One region of the Brassicibacter thermophilus genome, then DNA from elsewhere that is predicted to be linked to it. Evidence: riboswitches for the same ligand, from Rfam matches in the RefSeq annotation. Region 1 holds a riboswitch; the other holds the start of a gene.

Region 1 (12,043 bases):
GTATGGTTACTGCTCTAGGGATAGGATGGAAAGCAACTGTAGCAGCAGAAGTATTGAGTAATCCTAAACTGTCTATTGGAGCTAGATTATATGATGCAAAAGTTTATTTAGAATCAGAAAATTTATTTGCTTGGACTTTAGTAGTTGTACTTTTAAGTATGCTGTTTGAATATGTTTTTAAAATATTAATGGGTAGATTTTTATATAGTAAAAATCCTAAGGATGTGTAAAAATGATATCTTTAAAAAATATTACGAAAAAATATGGGAATCTATTAGTATTACATGATTTTAATATAGATATAGATGATGGCAAAATAATATGTTTATTTGGTCCTTCAGGATGTGGAAAAACTACTTTGCTAAATATTATTGCAGGACTTATTAAGTATGATGAAGGTAACGTTTTAGGCATTGATGATAAACGAATCTCGTATATATTTCAGGAAACAAGGCTTTTGCCTTGGAGTACTATAGAGGACAATATCATTTTTGTATTACGTGATAAATATAATAAGGATGATGCTATAAAAATTGCAAGAGATTATTTAAGATTTGTTGAATTATTGGAATATAAGGATTATTATCCTCATCAATTAAGTGGTGGAATGAAACAAAGAGTGTCTATAGCTAGAGCTTTTGCTTATGAATCAGAAATATTATTGATGGATGAACCTTTTAAGGGATTAGATATAGAGCTAAAGAGAAATTTAATTAATATTTTCTTGAGTTTATGGAAAAAGAATAATAAGACTGTTGTTTTTGTGACGCATGATATAGATGAAGCTCTTCTTATATCTAATACAGTCTATGTATTAGGTGGTAAGCCTTCTAATATAAAAGAAAAAGTAGATATTAATGTAGTTCAAAGAGAGAGAAAACTCAATAGTCAAGAAATGATAAAATATAAAGAGGAAATTGTTAAAGCTATTAAATAGAAAAAGAATTTAGTAGATTTTGTTAAAATATAATAATGCAAGATTACAATTGAATAAAAGTGGTACATATATAATATAGTAGTATTATTTGGAGGTGTTAACTATGTTATTCACTAATTTTTTAGAAGAAAGGCAATCCATTAGAGATTATAAGGATAAAATGGTTGATAAGGAGTCAATGTCAAAACTGAAAGATTATATTTCAGAAATTCGAAAAGAATGTAAGAATAATAAAATTGACTTTATACTTTTTGAAGATGGTAAAAAAGTATATAATAAGTTAAATGGTATAGGAGGATATACTGGAGTTATGGTAAGAAGCCCCCATTATATTGGATTGTGTATATCTGATAGAAGCCAAGATACAATAATAAAATCTGCATATAATATGGAAAAACTTTTAGCCAAGATTCATAATTTAGGATTAGGAAACTGTTGGATAAATCTATTTGAGGTTCCAGAAAATATCAAGAAAGAATTGTTTGATGATGATAGATATTTTATGGATTACTTGGTAGCTATTGGTTATCCTAAAAAGATGAAATCCAAATCTAAACCAAATAGTTTTAGATTACCTATAAATGATATTGTATATTTTAAAGAATGGGGCAATAAAATAGATTTGGATATTTTAGAACAAAGGGGACTTTTGGATTTATTCCATTATATTAGATATGCACCATCTAATAAAAATAATCAGCCATGGAGATTTATAATTAAAGATGATAAAATACTTCTTGGAATACTAGATCCTGATATTATAGAAAACTTAACTGATGCCGGGATAGTAATGTACTATTTTGAAGAGTTGGGTAAAAGGATAGGAATAAATAACAAATGGAATATATTGGAAAATTCTAAAAATGTATCAGGAAATGAGGAGTATAAGATTATAGCAGAGTACTATTTATAGATAAGTAAAAACTGCTAAAGTGTAAATGTGATTAAAATAATAAATTATGCTATACTGTAATATATAAGTTGAAATATCATATGAGATGTGAGGATGATGCTATGAAAAAATGTTCAATTTGTAAAAAAAATATTGCTGTAATATATACTACGAGAAATGTAAACGGTAAAGATGAAGTAATAGGTTTATGTATGGAATGTGCGAAAAAGATGGGATTACCTATTATGAATCAAATGATGCAGCAAATTAACATGAGTCCTGAAGACATAGAAAATTTGAGTGAGCAGATTAGCAATATGTTTGAAGACATGAATGTAGATAATATTGATTTGTATAATGATGAAAATGTAAATCCAGTAACAGCTTTTTTTTCTAATTTTAGTAATATGGGCAAGCAAAAAGTAGACAATAAAAAAGAGTTTCCAAAGGAGAATAAATCGCCTTATAATGAAAAAAAAGTTGAGACACAAGAAGAAAACAAGAAAAAGAGAAAAAAGAAGAAGTATCTCGATAAATTTGGAATTAATTTAACTGAGAAAGCTCGAAATAATCAGGTTGATAAAATTATAGGTAGACATAGAGAGATAGACAGAGTTATACAGATATTAAATAGAAGAAATAAAAATAATCCTATTTTAATTGGAGAACCTGGAGTTGGAAAAACTGCAATTGCTGAAGGATTAGCTGTGAGAATTGTAGAAAAGCAAGTTCCTGCAAAACTTTTAGGAGTGGAAATATATCTTCTTGATATGACTGCAGTTGTTGCAGGTACTCAATTTAGAGGGCAATTTGAAGGACGAATGAAGGCGATTATCGATGAAGCTGTAGAACATGGAAATGTAATATTAGTCATTGATGAAGTTCATAATATTGTAGGAGCTGGAGAAGTAAATGGTGGTGCTATGAATGCTGCTAATATCTTAAAACCTGCTTTAGCTAGAGGAGAGATTAAGGTCATTGGGACTACAACTATTGATGAATATAGGAAGCATATCGAGAAGGATTCTGCTCTTGAGCGAAGATTTCAACCAGTGCTAGTTGATGAATCTACTGTAGATGAAACTATAGAGATATTAAAAGGAATAAAGAAATATTATGAAGACTATCATAAAGTTAAAATTTCTGATGAGGTTATTGAAGAAGCAGTAAAGTTATCTGAACGTTATATTACTGATAGATATTTGCCTGATAAGGCAATAGATGTTATTGATGAGGCAGGATCAAGAGCAAACCTTAAAAATGAGGGATTTGTTGAATTAGAGGCATTAAAAGAAGAATTAAAGAATGTACAAGAAGAGAAGGAAAAGGCTGCATCTGTAGATGATTATGAAAAAGCTGCAGAATATAAAATGAAAGAAATAAATATTGAAGAAAAAATTAAAGAAATAGAAAAAAAATGTAGTGAAGTTGAAATAACTATTGATGATATAGCTTATGTGATTGAAGCGTGGACTAAGATTCCAGTTCAAAGAATTACAGAAAAAGAGGCAATGAAACTTTTAAAACTTGAGGAAAGATTGCATAAAAGAGTAGTAGGCCAAGAACAAGGAGTAAGAAGCCTTTCAAGAGCAATAAGACGAAACCGTTCAGGATTTAAGAAAAGGAAAAAGCCTTCATCGTTTATATTTGTTGGCCCTACTGGAGTTGGAAAGACTGAATTAGCTAGAGCTCTAGCATACGAATTATTTGGTAGTGAAGAAGCAATGATTAGGCTTGACATGTCAGAATACATGGAAAAGCATACAGTTTCAAAACTAATTGGTGCTCCTCCAGGATATATTGGATTCGATCAAGGTGGACAATTAACTGAGAAAGTTAGAAGAAAGCCTTATTCTGTGATACTTATGGATGAGATAGAGAAAGCTCACCCTGATGTTTTCAATATGTTATTGCAAATACTTGAAGATGGTAGACTTACTGATAGTGAAGGTAGAACTGTTTATTTTGAGAATACAGTGATAATAATGACTTCAAATATTGGAACTAGTTTTAAAACTAATAGCATAGGCTTTGAGAAAGACAATTATGATGCACTTGAAGTTAGGATAAAAGATGAATTGAAACGAGCATTTAGACCGGAATTTTTAAATAGAATTGATGAAATAGTGGTATTTACACATTTGACTAAAGATGAGCTTCGTAAAATAGTGGATTTAATGCTCAAAGAAATATATATTGAGGTTAAAGATAAAGGTATGAATATAGATATTTCAGAAGATGTAAAAGATTTTATATTAGAAAAAGGATATGATAAGAAATTTGGTGCTAGACCGTTAAGAAGAGTAATACAGAAATATATAGAAGATGAAATTGCAGAAAAATATTTAAAAAATACCTTTAAAGAAGGACAAACAATAAAGGTAGTACTTGAAGAAGGTAAAATTGTAATTAAATAAGAAAAAACTAGAAATTTTGAATAAGATCTAAATTTGTAAAATTTAATATAATATTTTATTGACAGAGATATATCCAATAACTATAATATAAATTGATAAATGAATAATATGGTTTTAGGTGCCCTTTAAGAAGGGAGAATAGGGAATCGAGTGAAAATCTCGAACGGGCCCGCCACTGTAAGAGTGAGTTAGCATCTAGTTGCCACTTCGTTTAGAGGGAAGGCGATGCATTTAACTATGAACTCAAGTCAGGAGACCTGCCTAAAACTTGCTAAACTTCTTTCGTGTGAAAAAGAAGTGTAGGTTAGGATGATGGAAAGTCCATACCATTTTTTTGGTATGGACTTTTTTAGTTAAAAATTTAAAAAGGAGGTATTTGTATGGAGATATTAAAGGAAACTTTAAAAAAAATTGAGGGCTTAGATAAAAAATCTATGGATAAGGCAAGGGAGAGAATAAACAGTTTGATTAAGCCTGTTGGGAGTTTAGGGAAATTAGAAGAAATAGCTGTACAATTATCAGGAATAACTGGTGAGTTATATCCTAAAGTAGATAACAGAGCTATAATTACTATGGCAGCAGATAATGGGGTAATGGAGGAAAAAGTATCACCTGCTCCTCAAGAAGTTACCAAAATTATGACATCATATATTGCTAATGGAGTAAGTGGAGTAGGTGCTTTAGCAAATCAAGCAAGAGCAGATGTTATAGTAGTTGATATTGGAGTTGCAAGTGAGATTGATAATATAAAAGTTGTGAATAGGAAAATTAAGTATGGGACAGAAAACATAACAAAAGGTCCTGCAATGACAAAAGATGAGGCAATTAAAGCTGTAGAGGTAGGGATAGAAATAGCAACAAAGGAAATAAAAAAAGGGAGAAATTTACTTGGTACTGGAGAAATGGGGATAGGGAATACTACAACAAGTACTGCTATTCTCTCAGTGATGGGAGGAATTGACCCAGAAGAAATAACAGGTGTAGGTGCTAATTTACCCAAAGACCAATTAATTAATAAAATTAATGTTATTAAAAAGGCTATAGAAATTAATAGACCAAACAAAAATGATTGGTTAGACGTGTTAAGCAAAGTTGGAGGTCTTGACATAGCAGGTATGGCAGGGGTTATGGTAGCAGGGGCAGCAAATAGAGTACCAGTAGTAGTTGATGGATATATTTCTACTGCTGCGGCAATAATTGCAGTTGCTATGGAGCCTAAAATTAGAGATTTTTTAATACCTTCACATGCGTCAAATGAAAAAGGTGCTAAAAAAGCATCTGAATTACTAGGGTTTGAGCCTCCACTATATTTAAACATGAGACTTGGAGAAGGAACAGGTGCAGCAATTATGTTTAATATAATAGAAGCTGCAGTATTTATGATAAAAAAGATGATTACATTTGGTGAAGCAGGAATAGAAGCAGTATAAATTATAAGTTATTGAAAGATAACGAAAAAGGTGTGAAGAATTGAAAAGATTATTTTCACACCTTTTTCTTACTCAAAATTTTTTAAAATAGGTTCTACAACTTTGTTTTCTAAAGGACTTGATAAGACAAGTAGGGTTTCAGTATTACCAAAGGTTTGAATTTTAGCTATAAGTTTTTCTAGTTCAGACATTTCATTTAGACTAGCTTTGACAATCATGCAATATGGACCAGTAACATGATGGCATTCAACTATATAATTATTATTAAGGACAAATTCCTTGAATTTATTATGCATATCGACATTCATGTCTACATTGATGATTACACTTATTGGGCGACCTATTTTTTCGTAATTTATTGTAGCCCTATATCCTGTAATTATATTATTTTCTTCAAGTTTTTTTACTCTTTCTGTAACTGCTGGAGGACTTAGGGCCACTAATTTACCGAGATCTTTCATAGAAATTCTTCCATTTTGCTGTAAAATTTTAAGTATTTTGACATCTGTTTCATCCATTTTATTTCCTCCTTTAAAAAATAAAAAAGCAACAATAAAATACTTTATTTATTTAATCAAAATTATTATATATTATTGTTTACTATATGTACATATTAATTTTGAATGTTACAATGTTGATAAGAAATATTTTGATATTTAATTGTTTTTTCAAGATTTAAAGAAATATTTATTATGTAATTTTACTAACTTAGAATATGTTAATCAAATATAAAGTTTAGTATTTGATTTGTTTATTTATTGATAAAATTATTATAAAGGAGAGTAATTATTATGTCAAAGGTAAAAGTTACTGAGACTATTTTAAGGGACGCACACCAATCTTTAATTGCTACTAGGCTGAAAACAGAAGAAATGATACCAGTATTAGAAAAACTTGACAGTATAGGTTATCATTCGCTTGAAATGTGGGGTGGGGCTACATTTGACGCATGTTTAAGATTTTTAAATGAAGATCCTTGGGAACGACTTAGAACAATAAGAAAAATCGTTAAAAATACTAAGCTTCAGATGCTTCTCAGAGGACAAAATATTTTAGGCTATAAACATTATGCTGATGATGTAGTAATTGAATTTGTAAAAAAATCTGTTGCTAATGGAATAGATATAATAAGAATATTTGATGCATTAAATGACCCAAGAAATATAAGAACTGCATTAGAGGCTACAAAAAAAGAAGGAGCTCATGCTCAAGCTGCAATTTCTTACACTACTAGTCCGGTTCATACTACAGAGGTATATGTAAAGCTTGCTAAAGAGATGGAAAATATGGGCGCTGATTCTATATGTATAAAAGATATGGCTGGGTTATTAACTCCATATTCTGCCTATGACTTAGTTAGTGCGATAAAAAAAGAAGTTAAGATACCAATACAACTTCATTCACATACGACTAGTGGTCTTGCAAGCATGACTTATTTAAAGGCAATTGAGGCAGGTGTAGATATCATAGATACAGCTATATCACCTTTTGCTTTAGGAACTTCACAGCCACCAACAGAATCTATGGTTGCCACATTACAAGGAACTGAATACGATACAGGATTAGATATTGAAAAACTAAATGAAATAGCAGAGTATTTTAGACCTATTAGACAAAAGTACTTAGAGAATGGTCAATTAAATCCTAAAGTTTTAAGTGTTAATATAAAAACATTATTATATCAAGTACCAGGAGGTATGCTTTCTAATCTTGTTTCACAATTAACAATGCAAAATGCTCTTGACAAACTTGAAGATGTGCTTAAAGAAGTACCAAGAGTTAGAGAAGATATGGGTTATCCTCCATTGGTAACACCTACAAGCCAAATGGTTGGTACACAGGCTGTATTTAATGTAATAACTGGTGAGAGATATAAGATGGTTCCTAAAGAGATAAAAGCTTATGTAAAAGGTATGTATGGAAAACCTACAGTTCCAATTAAAAAGGAAATCATAGAAAAAATAATTGGAAATGAAGATATAATTACTTGTAGACCTGCAGATATTATTAAGCCTCAGCTCAAGTCAATAAAAGAAGAAATAAAAGAATACATTGAACAAGATGAAGATGTATTATCTTATGCACTATTTCCTCAAGTAGCATTAAATTTCTTTAAATACCGTCAAGCACAAAAATACAAAATAGATAGTGAATTAGTAGATAAGGAACAAAATACTTATCCAGTTTAAAACGAAAAAGGCGAAATTTAGCTATATTTCCTAAATTTCGCCTTTTTAAATAAATGATAATAACTATTTTTCAATACCTAAAAATTAAATATTAAATTTGTTAATTTATAATACATTTAATATTATATTGACAAAGTATATAGTGTATACTATAATTGAACATATGAACAAATGCTCATATGTTTTAAGGAGGTATAAAATGAATAATAGAGATGATGCACAATTTTGTTCTATTAGTAATGTTCATGAAGATGTTGTTTCAAATATAAAAAAAATCATGATAGAAGAAGAATTAGCTTATGAGCTAGGTGCGTTTTTTAAAGTTTTTGGGGATGAAACTAGAGTTAAGATATTGTATGCTCTTTCGAAAGCTGAAATGTGCGTATGTGATATAGCTGATTTACTTAATATGACACAATCAGCTATTTCTCATCAATTAAGAGTTTTGAGGAATGCGAGATTAGTAAAATATAGAAGAGAAGGTAAAGAAGTTTATTATTCATTAGATGATGAACATGTAGAAAGCATATTTGCTCAAGGGTTAGAACATTTAGTCCATAATAAAAAATAGTCAAAAGAAGGAGGGCAATAATGAAAAAAGAAATATATTTAGAAGGATTAGGTTGTGCTTCTTGTGCTCAAAAAATAGAAAAAAGAGTTAAGGAGTTAGAAGGAGTGGAAAATGCAAGCCTTAATTTTTCTGCAGGTATATTAAGCGTTGAAGCAGATAAAAAGATTATGGAAGATGTTATTAATAAGATTGTTAAAATAGTTAAAAGTATAGAGCCAAAAACTAATGTTATATTAAAAGAAGACAATAGTCATAACAGTGCTAACAATAAAACTGTTGATTATAAAAAAATAATTACATTATTTATAGGTGTATTATTATTTGCTATAGGTGCTGTATTTGAGAAAAATAGTTTTAGTAAAATAGTTTTTTTCATAAGTTATATAATTATAGCGAAGGGAATATTGTATACTTCTTTTAGAAATATTTTAAAAGGTGAGGTGTTTGATGAGAATTTTCTCATGAGTATAGCGACTATTACAGCTTTTATATTAGGATCTTATGAAGAAGCTATAATGGTTGGATTATTATATCAAGTAGGTGAGTATCTACAGGATAGAGCAGTGGATTCATCAAGAAAAAATATAAAAAAGCTAATGGATATAAGACCAGACTATGCGAATTTAAAAATTAATGAAGATATAAGAAAAGTTAATCCATCAGATGTTAAAATAGGAGATATTATTGTTGTGAAAGCAGGAGAGAAAATTCCATTGGACGGAGAGATAATTAGCGGTAATTCTACTATTGATACTTCTGCAATTACTGGTGAATTTATTCCTCAAGATGTTTCAGAGGGAGATAAGGTTGTTAGTGGGTGTGTAAATATGGAAGGCTTATTAAATATTAAGGTAACTAAAGGTTATAAGGAATCAACAGCTTCTAAAATTTTAGATTTAGTTCAGAATGCAGCTAATAAAAAGGCAAAAACTGAAAAATTTATAACTAAATTTGCTAGGTATTATACTCCTATAGTGGTTTTTCTAGCTTTGATTATTGCAGTTATACCACCTCTTATTATTAAAGATGCAGTTTTTTCTGTATGGTTATATAGAGCAGCTACATTTTTAGTTGTTTCTTGCCCATGTGCTTTAATAATATCTATCCCCCTAGGATATTTTGCTGGAATTGGGTCTTGTTCGAAAGAAGGAATATTAGTCAAAGGCTCTAATTATTTAGAGGAATTAAATAAAATTAATTCAATTATATTTGATAAAACAGGTACACTTACAAATGGTAATTTGAAATTATCAACTATTAAGGCAAAAAACTCTTTTACTAAAGATGAGTTATTAAAGTATTCAGCTTTGGCAGAGAGCTTTTCAAATCATCCTATTTCAAAATCTATAGTTGCAGCATATAAAGGAATTATTGATAACAGTCAGATTAATGATTACAAAGAACATCCGGGACAAGGAATTACTGTGACAATTAAAGACAAGCATATATGTGTTGGGAACAGTAAACTAATGAAAAAAATAGGAATAGATTATGAGAAACTTGATACCGATGGTACTGTCGTGCATGTTGCTATAGGTAACACATATGCAGGATATATAATAATAAAAGATGAGATAAAAAAAGATTCTAGTTTTACTATAAAACAGCTTAAAAATAAATGGATAAATAAAGTTATTATGCTTACTGGAGATAGAAGATTAAATGCTTTAAATATTAGTAAAAATTTAAATATGGATGAGGTGTATTACGAATTAATGCCTCATGAAAAATTGAATAAAATTGAAGAAATAATTGAAAGTAGTAATGGAGGAGTAGCATTTGTTGGTGATGGTATAAATGATGCACCAGCATTGGCACGAGCTGATATTGGGATTGCAATGGGAGGTATAGGATCTGATGCTGCAATTGAAGCAGCAGATATAGTTATAATGGATGATAAACCTTCGAAGATTGTAGATGCATTTAAAATAGCTGAGAGAACGAGAAAAATAGTTTTAGAAAATATAGTTTTAGCTTTAGGAATTAAATTAATTGTATTATTGTTAGCTGCTATAGGATATGCGTCTATGTGGTTGGCAGTATTTGCAGATGTTGGAGTTGCATTATTGGCAGTCTTAAATTCTATTAGAATACTGAAATACAATAAATAATTAATATAACACTAGATCTAAGGAAATTGCACAATTATTTTAAGACTAAAATTATGCAATTTCCTTATTTTAATAAAATGAAACAATTAATAGCAGGAAAATTATTAATATTATAGAATTATTTGTAGTAGGGATGAGGAAAATGGAAATATAATGTGGTAATAAAAAAGGAGGAATTAATAAATGTTAAAATTAAGTACAATAGGGAATGAACATAAAAAGAATAAAAGTGAGTATAAAGTGTGATTTGTATGATTAGAAAGCAATTTATTATTGTAAAAAAAAGAGGGATGATATATGGATAAAATTTATCTTAATATATTATCTTCTTCGCTGGAATATATCATTTTGAATATTAAAGATAAAAATGTTTTAATTTCGGAAAAACTTGCAGAAACAATAGGTTATGATGGTGAAGAATATATAAAATATAAATATTTTTATAAAAAGTATGTCTATCCTGGTGACATCGATAAGGCAAAAATAAAATTAGATAAAATTAACAGTTTTATAGTACTTGAATCGCCAGTTAAATATAGGTTAAGAATTTCTAATGGTAAATACGAATGGTTTCAGTCTGAAAGAACTATTATTAAAGATGATTATAATAATCCACTTAAAATAGTTGAAATCTATCAAAACATTAATAATACAGTTAATTATTATATGGAACGGGAAAAAGCAAAAACAGATTTAATGAATTATATTTGTCATGAATTCAAAACACCTCTTAATATTATCTTAGGAGTTATACAATTGATAGAGTTAAGAGATAAAAATAGTAAAGAAACCGGTTTTGATTATATATCTAAAAATAAATTACATAAATATATAAAATACATGAAGCAAAATACATATAGGTTAATAAGATTAATTAATAATATGTTGGATTTATCTAAAATTAACAATAATTATTTATTACTAGATTTAGAAAATGAGAATATTGTTAAAATAGTAGAGGACATAGTTTTATCGGTTAGTGAAGTGACAAAGGATAAAAATTTAAAACTAATTTTTAATTCTGAAATCGAGGAAAAGTTTATTGCTTGTGATAAAGACAAAATCGAAAAAGTCATTTTAAATCTATTATCTAATGCTATAAAGTATACCGATCCAGGAGGTTATATTAAAATTAATATATGGGAAGAAGAAGGTAAGGTTTATATATTAGTTGAAGATAGTGGCATAGGCATACCTTATGATGCACAAAAAAGTATCTTTGATATATATAAACAAGTAAATTTTAGAAATAAGAGAGAAAAGCAGGGAAGTGGGATAGGATTATCATTAGTAAAATCTATTTTAGAGCTTCACGGCGGTAAAATATGGGTTGAAAGCGAAGTTAATAAGGGAAGTAAATTTTATATAGAACTTCCAGATAAAACTATTGACAATAAATATATTAAAGAAAAAATAGAGGAAAATTATAATGAAATGGTTGAAAAGATTCATATTGAATTTTCTGATATATATTCAAATTGATATAAAAAATTCAA
Region 2 (12,043 bases), 1.0 Mb from region 1:
GCTAAAAATGCAATTATATTAGAACATAATAATTCTGCAAGAATTTCAGGTGAAAATAGAGATTATACAACAAGCTATTTTACAGTTGTCTATTGGAAATAGAGGAATAAAAGAGCAATTTGTAGTATAATTGTAATATACAAGAACAAGGGGGTTATACATGGTGAAAAATAGTGATGTTAACGTAAGTGACCACATAGAAAAAACTTATCAAGCAATTATGGAATATAAAGCTGTAAAAGAAGGGTTAGACTTCATAAAAGAGGATCATGAAGATATTGTAGAGGAACAGAAAAGGATTTGCAGTATTTCTGCACCTACATTTAAAGAGCAAATTCGAGGTCAATATTTTTATAAAAGATTTAAAGAATTAGGTCTTGAAGATGTTAGTATTGATGAAGTTGGCAATGTATTTGGTATAAGAAAAGGGACAGGTAAAGGTCCTAAATTATTAGTGGCAGCTCACTTAGATACTGTATTTGATGAAGGAACAGATACAAATGTTAAGGAAAAAGACGGCAAGCTTTATGCACCAGGAATATCTGATGATACGAGGGGATTAGTTGAAATCATATCTATCATTAAAGCACTTAATAAAACTAATATACAAACAATAGGTGATATTGTGTTTTGTGCCAATGTATGTGAAGAGGGACTAGGTGATTTACGAGGAGTAAAGCATATTTTTAAGAAGAATAATGATATAGACGGATTTATAAGCATTGATGGTACTGGAGTAGAACATATAACATACATAGCTACTGGGAGTCGAAGATACAAAATAACATATAAAGGTCCTGGGGGTCATAGCCTTGAAAATTTTGGACTGCCAAGTGCTATACATGCATTAGGTAGAGCAATAAGCGAAATAGCAGATATTAAAACACCTTCTAAGCCTAAAACTACATTTACTGTAGGGAAAATAGAAGGGGGAACGTCTATAAACTCTATAGCAGCAGAAGCTAGTATGTACGTAGATATGCGTTCTAACTGTCCTGAAGAATTATCAAAGCTTGAGAATAAAATATTAAATATAGCAGAAGACGCTGCGATAAAGGAAAATGAACGATGGAATTGTGAAGAAAAAATAAGTGTTGATATTGAGCTAATAGGAGATAGACCTGCAGGAAGTCAAAATGCAAATGAACCAATAGTTCAAGCAGCTGCTTGTGCTGTAAAAACTATGGGATTTGAGCCTTGTTTTAGTGAGACAGCAAGCACAGACGCAAACTTACCCATTAGTCTTGGAATACCAGCTATAACTGTTGGTACTGGTGGAAAAAGCGACAATGTACATACTGTAAGAGAATGGTTTGATCCTAAAGATGCTTATATTGGAGTGCAAAAGACTTTCTTGCTTATATTGGGATTAGTAGGGATAGAGGACATTGGAGGGCTATTAATTTAAATTATAATATTATTACCCAAATATACCATTTATAAGATCATTAAAATCAATATTTTTCATAAATTCAATAGTTTTGTCTTTTGAATGCTCAAACCAATCTAATATATGTACATCTGTATCTTCACTTTCCATTTTTTCAATTTTATATTTGTCAATCCTTATTATATAAAATATATCATCATTTTCGGTGATATTGATAACATCAATAATAAAAATAAATTTTTTGTCTTCACTAAATTCAATCCAATAACATTGATTATCATTTGATATTTTTTCTATTACAAAATTATTGTACTTATGGAGATCGGTAATTATGTCATCAACAGATTTATCATCAGTTTTGGATATTTTAATTTCAAGTATTTTACTATTATCATCCTTATTAGAATACCTTATAACGAGCTGATATATATTGGAAGATGAGAAGTTATCATATGTATATATTTTGCCAATTTCACCTATATGATCAATTGATGGCTTAGAACAATATACTGTTATATCGTGCAATTTATAGTTACTAATATTTTCTGGAATATTGATGTTGCTAAATATTTTTTTTAGGTCTAATAAAGAATTATATGTTTCATTATCCTTTTCGATGGATACTGGTATACCATCAACCATTATATGCTTGTACTGATTTAATTCTAAATCTTTAGCTTCTTCTTCTAACATTTTTTCATATTCCAAAACTTCCTCTTCGTCAACATATTGAATATCTAAGTTATCAGATGTATTTATTACTTCATTATAGTTAGTACCATCATTTTTTACTATAAATTCAAACATATCATTACTAAATTTTTCAATCAAATCTATATCTAATTTTTTCACTGTATCAAGCTCGGAATGGATAATATTAGTTTCATCTTGTCCTATATTTACAGCAGGGATACCGTATTCTTCGAAGCTTACATGATCACTAGTAAAAGAATCAAAAGTATCAAAAGAAACATCATAGTTTTTGCTATTAAGATAATCATACAAATCATTACTCAAACAATTTTCTATGTTTGAATCTTCACAATTATTAATAGTAAATTTTCTATCCTTAATTCCTATACAGTCAAAATTAATATTCCATATGTTTTTATACCTATCATTAATAAATTGAGCAAAAGCTTGACTTCCTTGCAATCCTGATTCTTCACCATTAAAAGCACATATTATAATATCTTGCTTAAAATTATTATTTATTGAGTATTCTTTTAATTTCCTTGTTAAATCTAATAATATTGATACACCTGAGCTATTATCTAATGCACCATAGTATATTGTATCTCCTATTTTTCCAACATGATCAAAATGAGCAGATAAAATGATGGCGCTATTATTATCTTCACCTGAAATCTTTCCTACAACATTATTTGCATTGATTTTTTTTATATTTAAGTTATATTCATAATTTATATTGCATTTATTATTAGCTAAATCATTATATAGATCTTCACTTATTTGAATAGCTGGTTTGTTATTACCTATACTAATATAATGATGAAAATATTTAGTTTTAAGTAATATTCCTTTTGCACTTGAATATTCAGGTTTTATGTTATCATTAACTAATAAGAAAGAACTTTCATCTATTTCTTTACTTATGGGGGCAGTTAAATTTATTTTTTTATTATATCTTTTAGGTAAAAAATCCTTACCTGCAATACATTCTCTAGTAGTGCCATTTTCATATTCTATGACCATTTTTATCTCTTCGTCGTTAAAGTTAACGAAATTATGAGTATAAGGTAATAAATAAGTATTATCTTTTAGAGTTTCTAGGCCTAATGATTTAAAATATTCGGATATAAACTCTTCAGCTTTTTTATTACCCTCAGTTCCTGTTAATCGGCCTTCCAGCTCTTTAGAAGCTAAAAATTCATTTATATCTTTTATAGTATAATTTATTAATTCTTTATCTGCATTTGACTTTAAAGATGCTCCAATGGTTATAGCAATAACGATAACAAGTACTATTATAAAGATTTTTTTCAATTTATTCACTTCCTTCGCAAGTTCTTTTTGATTTTTTCATTATCAATGCACCCATTTTTCACAGATAAAATATGGATAATATAAAAAATTAACAAAAATAACTTTTATATCCTAGAAAACAATATACTATTTTATAATATATATGTCAACGCTGTAATAATTTTTATAAATTACATAAACTGGGAGGCAAGCAAGAACCGTCCCTACTTGCTATTGACATTTAAATATATAAAATGGTATTATTTAGATAGAAAAAAGAATAATATGCTTTTAAGGTTTAGGGAAAGTGGTGAAAATCCACTACAGCCCCCGCTACTGTATACAGTGACGAATCCCAATCCACTGGCTTTTGCTGGGAAGGAGGGAGGAGGTTTAAGCTGTGAGTCAGGATACCTGCCTTAAAAGGAAGTACTCTTTCGGAGGGAAAGTAAGTACCTATTATTATAGTATTTATAGTATTGTGTAAATTTAAGGTGATTTTAATGGGAACTTCTGAAGGAGTTCCCATTTTTTAGTTTTTGAATGATTTAATTAGCAAGGAGGAGTGATATGAAAACTATCATGATTACGGCTCCCTCAAGTGGAAGTGGAAAAACTCTTATTACTCTTGGATTATTGAGGGCACTTAAAAAAAGAGGTTTAAATATTTGTGGATTTAAAACTGGGCCTGATTACATAGACACGAAATTTTTAGAGTTGTCTTCAGGGGAAAGGGCAGGTAATTTAGACTTTCATTTGATGGGTGAAGAAGGAGTTAAATATGCTTTGTCTATGGCAGAAGGGGAGTATTCTATTATAGAAGGAGCTATGGGATATTTCGATGGTATTTACAATACCTATGAAAATTCTAGTTATGATATATCCAAAAGGTTAGATATAAATACTATTTTAGTATACACTCCAAAAGGAGAAATGTTCTCAGCTATTCCTAAAATAAAGGGGATGGTAGATTTTGCAGGTTCAAAAATCAAGGGAATAATTTTGAATAAAGTTAATAAAGGGATTTATCTTCTTTTAAAGGAAAAAATCGAAGAATACATTGGTATAGAAGTGTTAGGATATATTGAAGAAAATGAAAATTTAGCAATAAAAAGTAGACATTTAGGTTTAGTTCAGGGTATGGAGATAGAGAATATCGAAGAAATAATTGATGAAGCGTCAGTAATTGTAGATAGAAATATTGATATTAATAAAATATTAAATATTATGAATGAAATAGATACTAAACCTTTTCATTATCCTAAAAAGAGAAATATATCAGTTGCTATAGCATATGATAAAGCTTTTTCTTTCTACTATAGTGAAAATTTAAAGCTTTTTGAAAACGTTTGTTTAGTAAAGTATTTTTCCCCGCTTAAAGATAAAAAGCTTCCTCCTTGCGATATTTTATATTTAGGCGGGGGATATCCTGAAGTATATAGAAAAGAGCTTTCTAAAAATACAGCAATACTTAAGGATATAAAGAAGTTTGCTGATAAATATGGAACTATATACGGAGAATGTGGTGGATTTATGTACTTAACTGATGAGATTGAGGATTCTAAAATGTGTGGAGTATTTCATGGTAAAAGTAAGATGACTGATAAGCTGCAAAGATTTGGATATATCAATATTGAACTAAAGGAAGACTGTTTGTTAGGTAAAAAAGGGGATAAACTTACAGGGCATGAATTTCACAAATCAGAAACTTATGTAAATGGTAATGAAGTATTTAAAATCACAAAACCTATGAGTAAGAAAAAGTGGGATTGTGGATACAAATATAAAAATGTTTTAGCTGGTTATCCACATGTACATTTTTTAGGGAACATGAAATCATTTAATAATATGCTTGATGTAGTAGAGAGAAACAAAAAATAAGTAATAAAAGAGGGGATTAAATGTATATAAAAAAGCCTATGGAAATTGAAGAAAAGAGTATGAATATTATTGAACAAGTTATGGATGATACTTCATTTAGTGATGAAGAAAAAATAATAGTTAAGAGAATGATTCATACTACTGGGGATTTCGATTATAGACACATAATTATTTTTAAAGAAGATTTCATTCATAATGCTTTAAAATCTATAAAAAATGGTGGAATTATATTTACAGATACAAAGATGGCTTATTCTGGTATAAACAAAAAAGCTTTGTCTAAGACATTGTGTAGCTTAAAATATTTTATTGATGATGAAAGAGTTATAAGGCTTTCAAAGGAAATGGGTACAACTAGGTCTGCTTGTTCAGTGGATTTGGCTGTAGCTGAAGGTATAGATATGTTTGTTATCGGAAACGCTCCTACAGCTTTATTTAGACTTTGTGAGTTAATAAATGAAGGAAAAGTTAGTCCTAAATTTGTAATAGGAGTTCCAGTAGGATTTGTAGGAGCAAAGGAGTCTAAGGAAGTTTTAAGAGAGACTATTGTACCATCTGTTTCTACTATAGGGACAAAAGGAGGAAGTAATGTAGCCGCATCTGTTATGAACGCTTTATTGTATATGGCGGTGGGAAGATAATGAAGGATATGTATGTTATAAAGGAAGGTAAACGTTTAAAATGTGGATATACTACTGGTAGCTGTGCTGCAGCTGCGTCAAAAGCTGCTGCTATTATGTTGAAGAATAATCAGACAATACCATATGTTGAAATAGATACTCCTGCTGGTGTGAGGCTTAAGTTAGAAGTTGTAAATCCTAAACTGGAAAATGAAAAAGCTTCTTGTGCCATTATAAAGGATGGAGGAGATGACCCTGATGTTACAGATGGCATGAAGATATATGCAGAGGTAAAAGAGAGAACTGATGGGGAAATTCACATTGATGGTGGAGAAGGTATAGGTAGAATTGCTCGAAAAGGGCTTTTTGGAGAGATAGGTGAAGCAGCAATAAATCCTGTTCCTAAAAAGATGATAATAAAAGAATTAAGTGAGGTATCTAACTGTGGATATGATGTGTTAATATATGCACCTTTAGGAAAAGAGATAGCTAAGAAAACTTATAACAAAAATATAGGCATAGAAGGGGGTATATCAATTATTGGCACTAAGGGCATAGTATATCCTATGTCTGAGGATGCACTTAAAAAGACTATATATCTTGAGGTTGATACAGTTATAGAAAAATATGGTAAAGACAATGTTATTTTCGTTCCCGGTAATTATGGAGAAAAAATAGCAGATTCTTTGGGTTTAAACAATAAGAGAGTAAAGATTTCAAATTATGTAGGGGATTCTTTTCTTTATGCTTACAATAAAGGAATTAAATCTATAACATTAGTAGGGCATATTGGTAAACTTGCAAAGTTATCTATTGGTTCATTTAATACGCACAACAGAGTTTGTGATGGCAGGATGGAAGCATTTATATATTACTTAGCATTGATGAAAGCACCTTATTATGTTATAGAAAAGGTCAATAATGCTTTGACTGCTGAAGAAGCATTAGATATATGTGTAAATGAAGGGTATAAAAATGTGGTTAAAGCCATGGAAAAAGGCTGTGAAGATAAAATAAGAAAGTACTTAAAAGATGAAGAATATAAAGTAAAAGTAATAATATATTCCATGAAAAGAGGTGCCTTTTTATGATAACAGTTGGTGGAATAGGCCCTGGTAATCCGAAATACTTAACTGAAGAAGTTAAAGAAGCTATAGAGAAGTCCTCGTGTGTATTAGCTTTTGGGAGAGTTGCAGACTCTCTTAAATCAATAAAGAAGGATTACATTAAAGTTACTTCTGTAAAAGAAGTCCTTAATTATTCAAAAGCTAATGAAGATATTCTCATATTAGCTTCAGGAGATCCATGCTTTTATGGAATATTAGAATATCTAAAAAAGAAAAATGTAGTGGTAGATAAAGTTTTGCCAGGGGTTTCATCATTTCAATACATGATGGCAAAGATTAATAAAAGTTGGCAAAATGCATTGTTTTTATCTCTTCATGGAAGAAAAGAAGATTTATCCAAAGTAAAGTCTAGTTCATTGACTGTTTTGCTTACTGATAAGGAAAATTGTCCTTCTTATATTTCTTCAAAGCTTTATGAATTAGGTGTACGAGGTAAAATATATGCAGGCTTTAATCTATCATATGAAGATGAATTAATAATTAAAAAGGATATTGGGGAAGAAATAATAGATATTTCCCCTTTAGCTGTGGTGGTGGTAGAAAATGAGATATTTGAGAGATGAAGATTTTATAAGAGGGAATATCCCTATGACAAAATTTGATATAAGAGTTTTAAATACAGCATATCTTTCCATAGAGAAAGATGATGTTTTTCTAGACATAGGTGGCGGAACAGGGTCAATTTCTATTGAAGCTGCTTTACAGGGAGCAAAAGTATATGTAGTTGAAAAAGAAAAAGAAGGTATAGAGTTAATAAATAAGAATGCAGAAAAATTTAATGCAGAAGTAAATATTATTCAAGGAGAAGCTCCAAAATGTCTTCCTAGTTTAACTATAAATAAATGTTTTATAGGTGGAAGTGGAGGAAAATTAGAAGAGATATTTGAGTACCTAGATAAAGCTCTTTTACAAAAAGGTATTGTATGTGCGAATTTTATTACTCTTAAAAATATGAACTTATTTTTATCATTGTTAGAAAAATACAAATATGAAGATATAGAGACAACTCTTATACAGTCGTCTAAGGTAAATAAAATTGGAATGCTAAAAGGAAACAATCCTATTTTTATAATAAAGGGAGTGAAGAGATGATTAGATTTGTTGGAGCAGGACCAGGAGATGTAGATTTAATAACAGTAAAAGGAAGAAAACTTTTAGAAAATGCAGACATAGTTATATATGCAGGAAGTTTAGTATCAAAAGAACATCTTAAGTTTTGTAAAGAAGGATGCCAATTTTATAACAGTGCGTCTATGACGTTAGAGGAAGTTATAGAAGTTATCCCGTGAGTTAGTTCTTTTACTGCTGCTTGTTGTGAAATAAAAAAAGAATTTACATTACCGGAAGTAAGTCAAACTATTATACTTACTAGACTTAAAGGAAGGACTCCAGTGCCAGAAAAAGAGGATTTAGAAAAGCTTGCTTCTTATGGAGCTTCTATGGCTATATTTCTTTCTGTCCAAAATATTGATGGCGTTGTTGAAAAATTGAAAAGAGGATATAAAAGAGATGATGTTCCTGTAGCTGTAGTTTATAAAGCTACTTGGGAAGACGAAAAAATAGTTAAAGGAACCTTAATGGATATAAGTTTTAAAGTTAAGGAAGCCGAAATAAAGAGTACTGCACAGATTCTTATTGGGGATAAAATAGTTAATTTAAGTAAACATGATAGTTCCTTTGTTAATGAGATTTGCCATTATAAAAATTCATCTATAGAAGGTGGAATAAAAAATATACTTAAAGATTTAATACAAAAATATGATGGTATAGTATTTATTTCAGCTATAGGAATAGCAGTTAGGATGATGACTCCATATATTAAGGATAAAAGATATGACCCTGCAGTAGTTGTAGTTGATGATATGGCAAGATATAGTATAAGTTTACTTTCAGGACATATTGGAGGAGCAAATACGTTGTGCGAATATATAGGAAATGCTATTGGGGCAATGCCTATAATAACTACAGCATCTGATGCTAGAGGTATAGAATCTATAGATATGTATGCTAAAAGAATGAATCTACATATTGAAGATATGGAGGATGTTAAAAATATAACTTCCATGATGGTAAATGGAAAAAAGATAGGTTTTTATTCAGAAATTAATGGAGCTATTAAATATAATAATTTAGTTTACTTGAGCAATGAGGACATTAACTTATATAAAAATGATATGGATGGTGTTATATGTGTTACATCAAACGAAAATGTAGATATAAAAACACCACATTGTATATTAAGACCTAAAAACTTAAATATAGGAATTGGATGTAAAAAAGGTATAAGTGGATATAGAATAATTGAATCTATAAGAAATGTTTTTAAAGAGAATAATTTATCGGAGAAGTCTTTAAAATCTGCAGGGACTATAGAGATAAAAAAGGACGAACAAGGAATAATTGAAGCTTGTAAATATTTTAAATTGCCATTAAAGATATTTACTAAAGAAGAAATACAAAAGGTAGAAAATAAATTTGAAAAAAGTGAATTCGTGAAAAGTAAAATAGGAGTTTACTCAGTATGTGAGCCTTGTGCATATTTATTAGGAGGACAAATAGTAGTTAATAAGAAAAAGGTAAATGGCATTACTATTGCTGTATCAAAGGAGGAGTATAATGGCTAAGCTATATGTTATAGGAATTGGACCAGAGATATGCTCCCTATATTGAATATATAAAGGACTTTTTAGATGGGCAAGAAGTATTTTCTACTGGTATGAGGGGAGAGATAGAAAGATGTAATAAGCTATTTATAATCCAAGAAGTAATGGAAGAAAAGACCATCTTAAAAAAGCAGTAGAAATAATGATGAAATATAAATTGGCATCGACACCTATAGGTAATAGCAAAACATATGTAGAAAATGGGAGAATGATAACTCCAAGGGGGTATAAGATTTGATTTGGATAATTGGAGGCACAACTGAAGCCAGGGAGTTTGTCAATAGAATAAAAGGTAAAAAAGACTTTATTGTAACTGCTGCAACTGAAGAAGAGAGGGAGTTTATTGATTGTGAGGAATTAAGAGTTGGTAGAATGGATTTTAATGATATGCTTAAATTTGTTCGTGATAATTCTATAAAATTAATTATAGATCTTTCTCACCCTTACGCTAAGGTTGTAAGTGAAAATGCCAAAAGAGTTTCAGAAATGGAGAATATTAAATATTTGAGGTATGAGAGAGATAAAACTGACATTCCCTCTTATGCTGTATATATCAAAAACTTAGAGGATACATTAGATTATTTAAGGGGAATAAAAGGAACAGTTTTCTTTACTACAGGTTCTAAAAATATTAGTGATTTTGAAAAAGTAAGAGGAAATAATAGATTTATATACAGAGTCCTTCCTACACCTATGAGTATTAATGAATGTAAGAAGAATAATATTCAGATGAAAGACATAATAGCTATTCTTGGCCCTTTTTCTGAGGATTTAAACTTTGCTATGTTTAAGGAATATAATGCAGATTTTGTGGTCATGAAAGATAGTGGAAAGCAAGGTGGGACTATTGAAAAGATAAATGCCTGCAGAAGACTAGGAATAAAACCTGTAGTAATAGGCAGGGATAGGTGATATTATGGAAAATTCATTATTAAGAAACAAAGGCTTAAGTAAAAATTTGATATTGTTTTTGTTTGTTATTTTATCAATCATTAGCTTCTTTATTAGTGTAGGAAATGGAGCAGTAAAGATTTCTCCATCAAATATCATTAAAGCTATTTTTTACGAGAAAGATACTGTTAATTATCAAGTAATATGGAATGTTAGATTACCTAGAACTATTGTAGCAGGTCTTGTAGGAGTGTGCTTTTCACTAGCAGGAGCTATACTTCAAGGTATAATGCGAAATCCACTTGCTAGCCCTAATATTATTGGAGTATCTTCAGGAGGTGGACTTGCTGCATTAATAATACTCATATTATTTCCAGAATATTATTATATAGTTCCTGCAGGTGCGTTTATTGGGGCATTACTTGCTACTTTAATTATTTACTCCTTAGCTTGGAAGGAAGGAATAAGACCTACAAGGCTTATCTTAGCAGGTGTAGCAATATCCTCAATACTTAGTGCAGGCATAAATGCTCTCATGACATTTTATCCAGATAGAGTTGCTGGAGTCATAGGCTTTATGGTAGGAGGATTGTCTTCAACTACTTGGACCCAAGTGAATATGATTTTTCCATATACGATAACAGGGATAATATTAGTTCTATTTATGCCAAATAAGTTAAATATATTAATGCTTGGAGATGAAATAGCAACTGGATTAGGAGTGAAAGTAGAGAGGACAAGATTCTTTTTCATCATTCTAGCTTCTTTACTTGCTGGTAGTGCTGTAAGTGCAGTAGGGTTATTAGGATTTGTTGGGCTTATAGTACCTCATATTGCTAGATTATTGATTGGTTCTGACTATAGGTACTTGTTTCCTGCATCTATTTTTTTAGGGGCATCAGTTGTTATATTATGTGATACATTAGCTAGGCTTTTGTTTGCACCTATGGAAATTCCAGTAGGGATAATAATGTCAGCTTGTGGAGGACCATTCTTCTTGTACTTATTAAGAAGAAAAGGAGGCATGAGTTAATGAGTATTAGAACTGAAGGGCTTTGTATCAAATATGGTGATAAGGATGTATTAAAAGAAATTGATTTTGAAGTAAAGGAGGGAGAATTGGTTTCTATAATTGGTCCTAATGGTTCTGGAAAATCAACATTACTTAGAGCTATCTCTAGATGTTTAAAGCCTTCTAGTGGAACTGTATATTTAGATGATGAAAACATTTATTCTATAAATACAAAAAAAGTGGCTCAAAGATTAGCGATTTTACCACAAATCAAGAAGGTACCTTCAGATATAGTAGTAGAAGATTTAGTTTCATATGGAAGGTATCCTCACCTTGGATTTAGTAAGAGATTACTTAAAAAAGATATTGAGATTGTTGATTGGGCTATAGAAAAAACTAGACTTCAAAGTTTAAGGAAGAGATTTGTAGCTACTTTATCTGGAGGAGAAAGACAGAGAGCGTGGATAGCCATG

Evidence for each region. A riboswitch is a leader RNA that binds a small molecule or an ion and turns the genes downstream of it on or off. The one in region 1 is predicted to bind cobalamin.
Region 2: another riboswitch for cobalamin. It lies ahead of ACZ41D_RS11045 (cobyrinate a,c-diamide synthase); the one in region 1 lies ahead of cobT (nicotinate-nucleotide--dimethylbenzimidazole phosphoribosyltransferase).

The regions. Positions count from the first base shown of each region.
Region 1 is NZ_AP042446.1:1,287,759-1,299,801, forward strand. It holds gene ACZ41D_RS06060 (ABC transporter permease) at 1-230, shown strand, start outside; gene ACZ41D_RS06065 (ABC transporter ATP-binding protein) at 233-937, shown strand; gene ACZ41D_RS06070 (nitroreductase family protein) at 1,041-1,850, shown strand; gene ACZ41D_RS06075 (ATP-dependent Clp protease ATP-binding subunit) at 1,952-4,246, shown strand; cobalamin riboswitch at 4,346-4,525, shown strand; gene cobT (nicotinate-nucleotide--dimethylbenzimidazole phosphoribosyltransferase) at 4,627-5,676, shown strand; gene ACZ41D_RS06085 (Lrp/AsnC family transcriptional regulator) at 5,745-6,194, opposite strand; gene ACZ41D_RS06090 (oxaloacetate decarboxylase subunit alpha) at 6,468-7,865, shown strand; gene ACZ41D_RS06095 (ArsR/SmtB family transcription factor) at 8,065-8,436, shown strand; gene ACZ41D_RS06100 (heavy metal translocating P-type ATPase) at 8,457-10,547, shown strand; gene ACZ41D_RS06105 (sensor histidine kinase) at 10,845-12,029, shown strand.
Region 2 is NZ_AP042446.1:2,287,609-2,299,651, reverse strand. It holds gene amrB (AmmeMemoRadiSam system protein B) at 1-102, shown strand, start outside; gene ACZ41D_RS11055 (M20/M25/M40 family metallo-hydrolase) at 161-1,408, shown strand; gene ACZ41D_RS11050 (M28 family metallopeptidase) at 1,421-3,397, opposite strand; cobalamin riboswitch at 3,654-3,812, shown strand; gene ACZ41D_RS11045 (cobyrinate a,c-diamide synthase) at 3,947-5,257, shown strand; gene ACZ41D_RS11040 (precorrin-8X methylmutase) at 5,278-5,898, shown strand; gene cbiD (cobalt-precorrin-5B (C(1))-methyltransferase CbiD) at 5,898-6,968, shown strand; gene cbiE (precorrin-6y C5,15-methyltransferase (decarboxylating) subunit CbiE) at 6,965-7,567, shown strand; gene cbiT (precorrin-6Y C5,15-methyltransferase (decarboxylating) subunit CbiT) at 7,548-8,096, shown strand; gene ACZ41D_RS11020 (SAM-dependent methyltransferase) at 8,093-8,293, shown strand; partial or broken gene ACZ41D_RS11015 (SAM-dependent methyltransferase) at 8,306-8,575, shown strand; gene cbiG (cobalt-precorrin 5A hydrolase) at 8,582-9,628, shown strand; gene ACZ41D_RS11005 (hypothetical protein) at 9,646-9,804, shown strand; gene cobK (precorrin-6A reductase) at 9,902-10,579, shown strand; gene ACZ41D_RS10995 (FecCD family ABC transporter permease) at 10,584-11,591, shown strand; gene ACZ41D_RS10990 (ABC transporter ATP-binding protein) at 11,591-12,043, shown strand, end outside.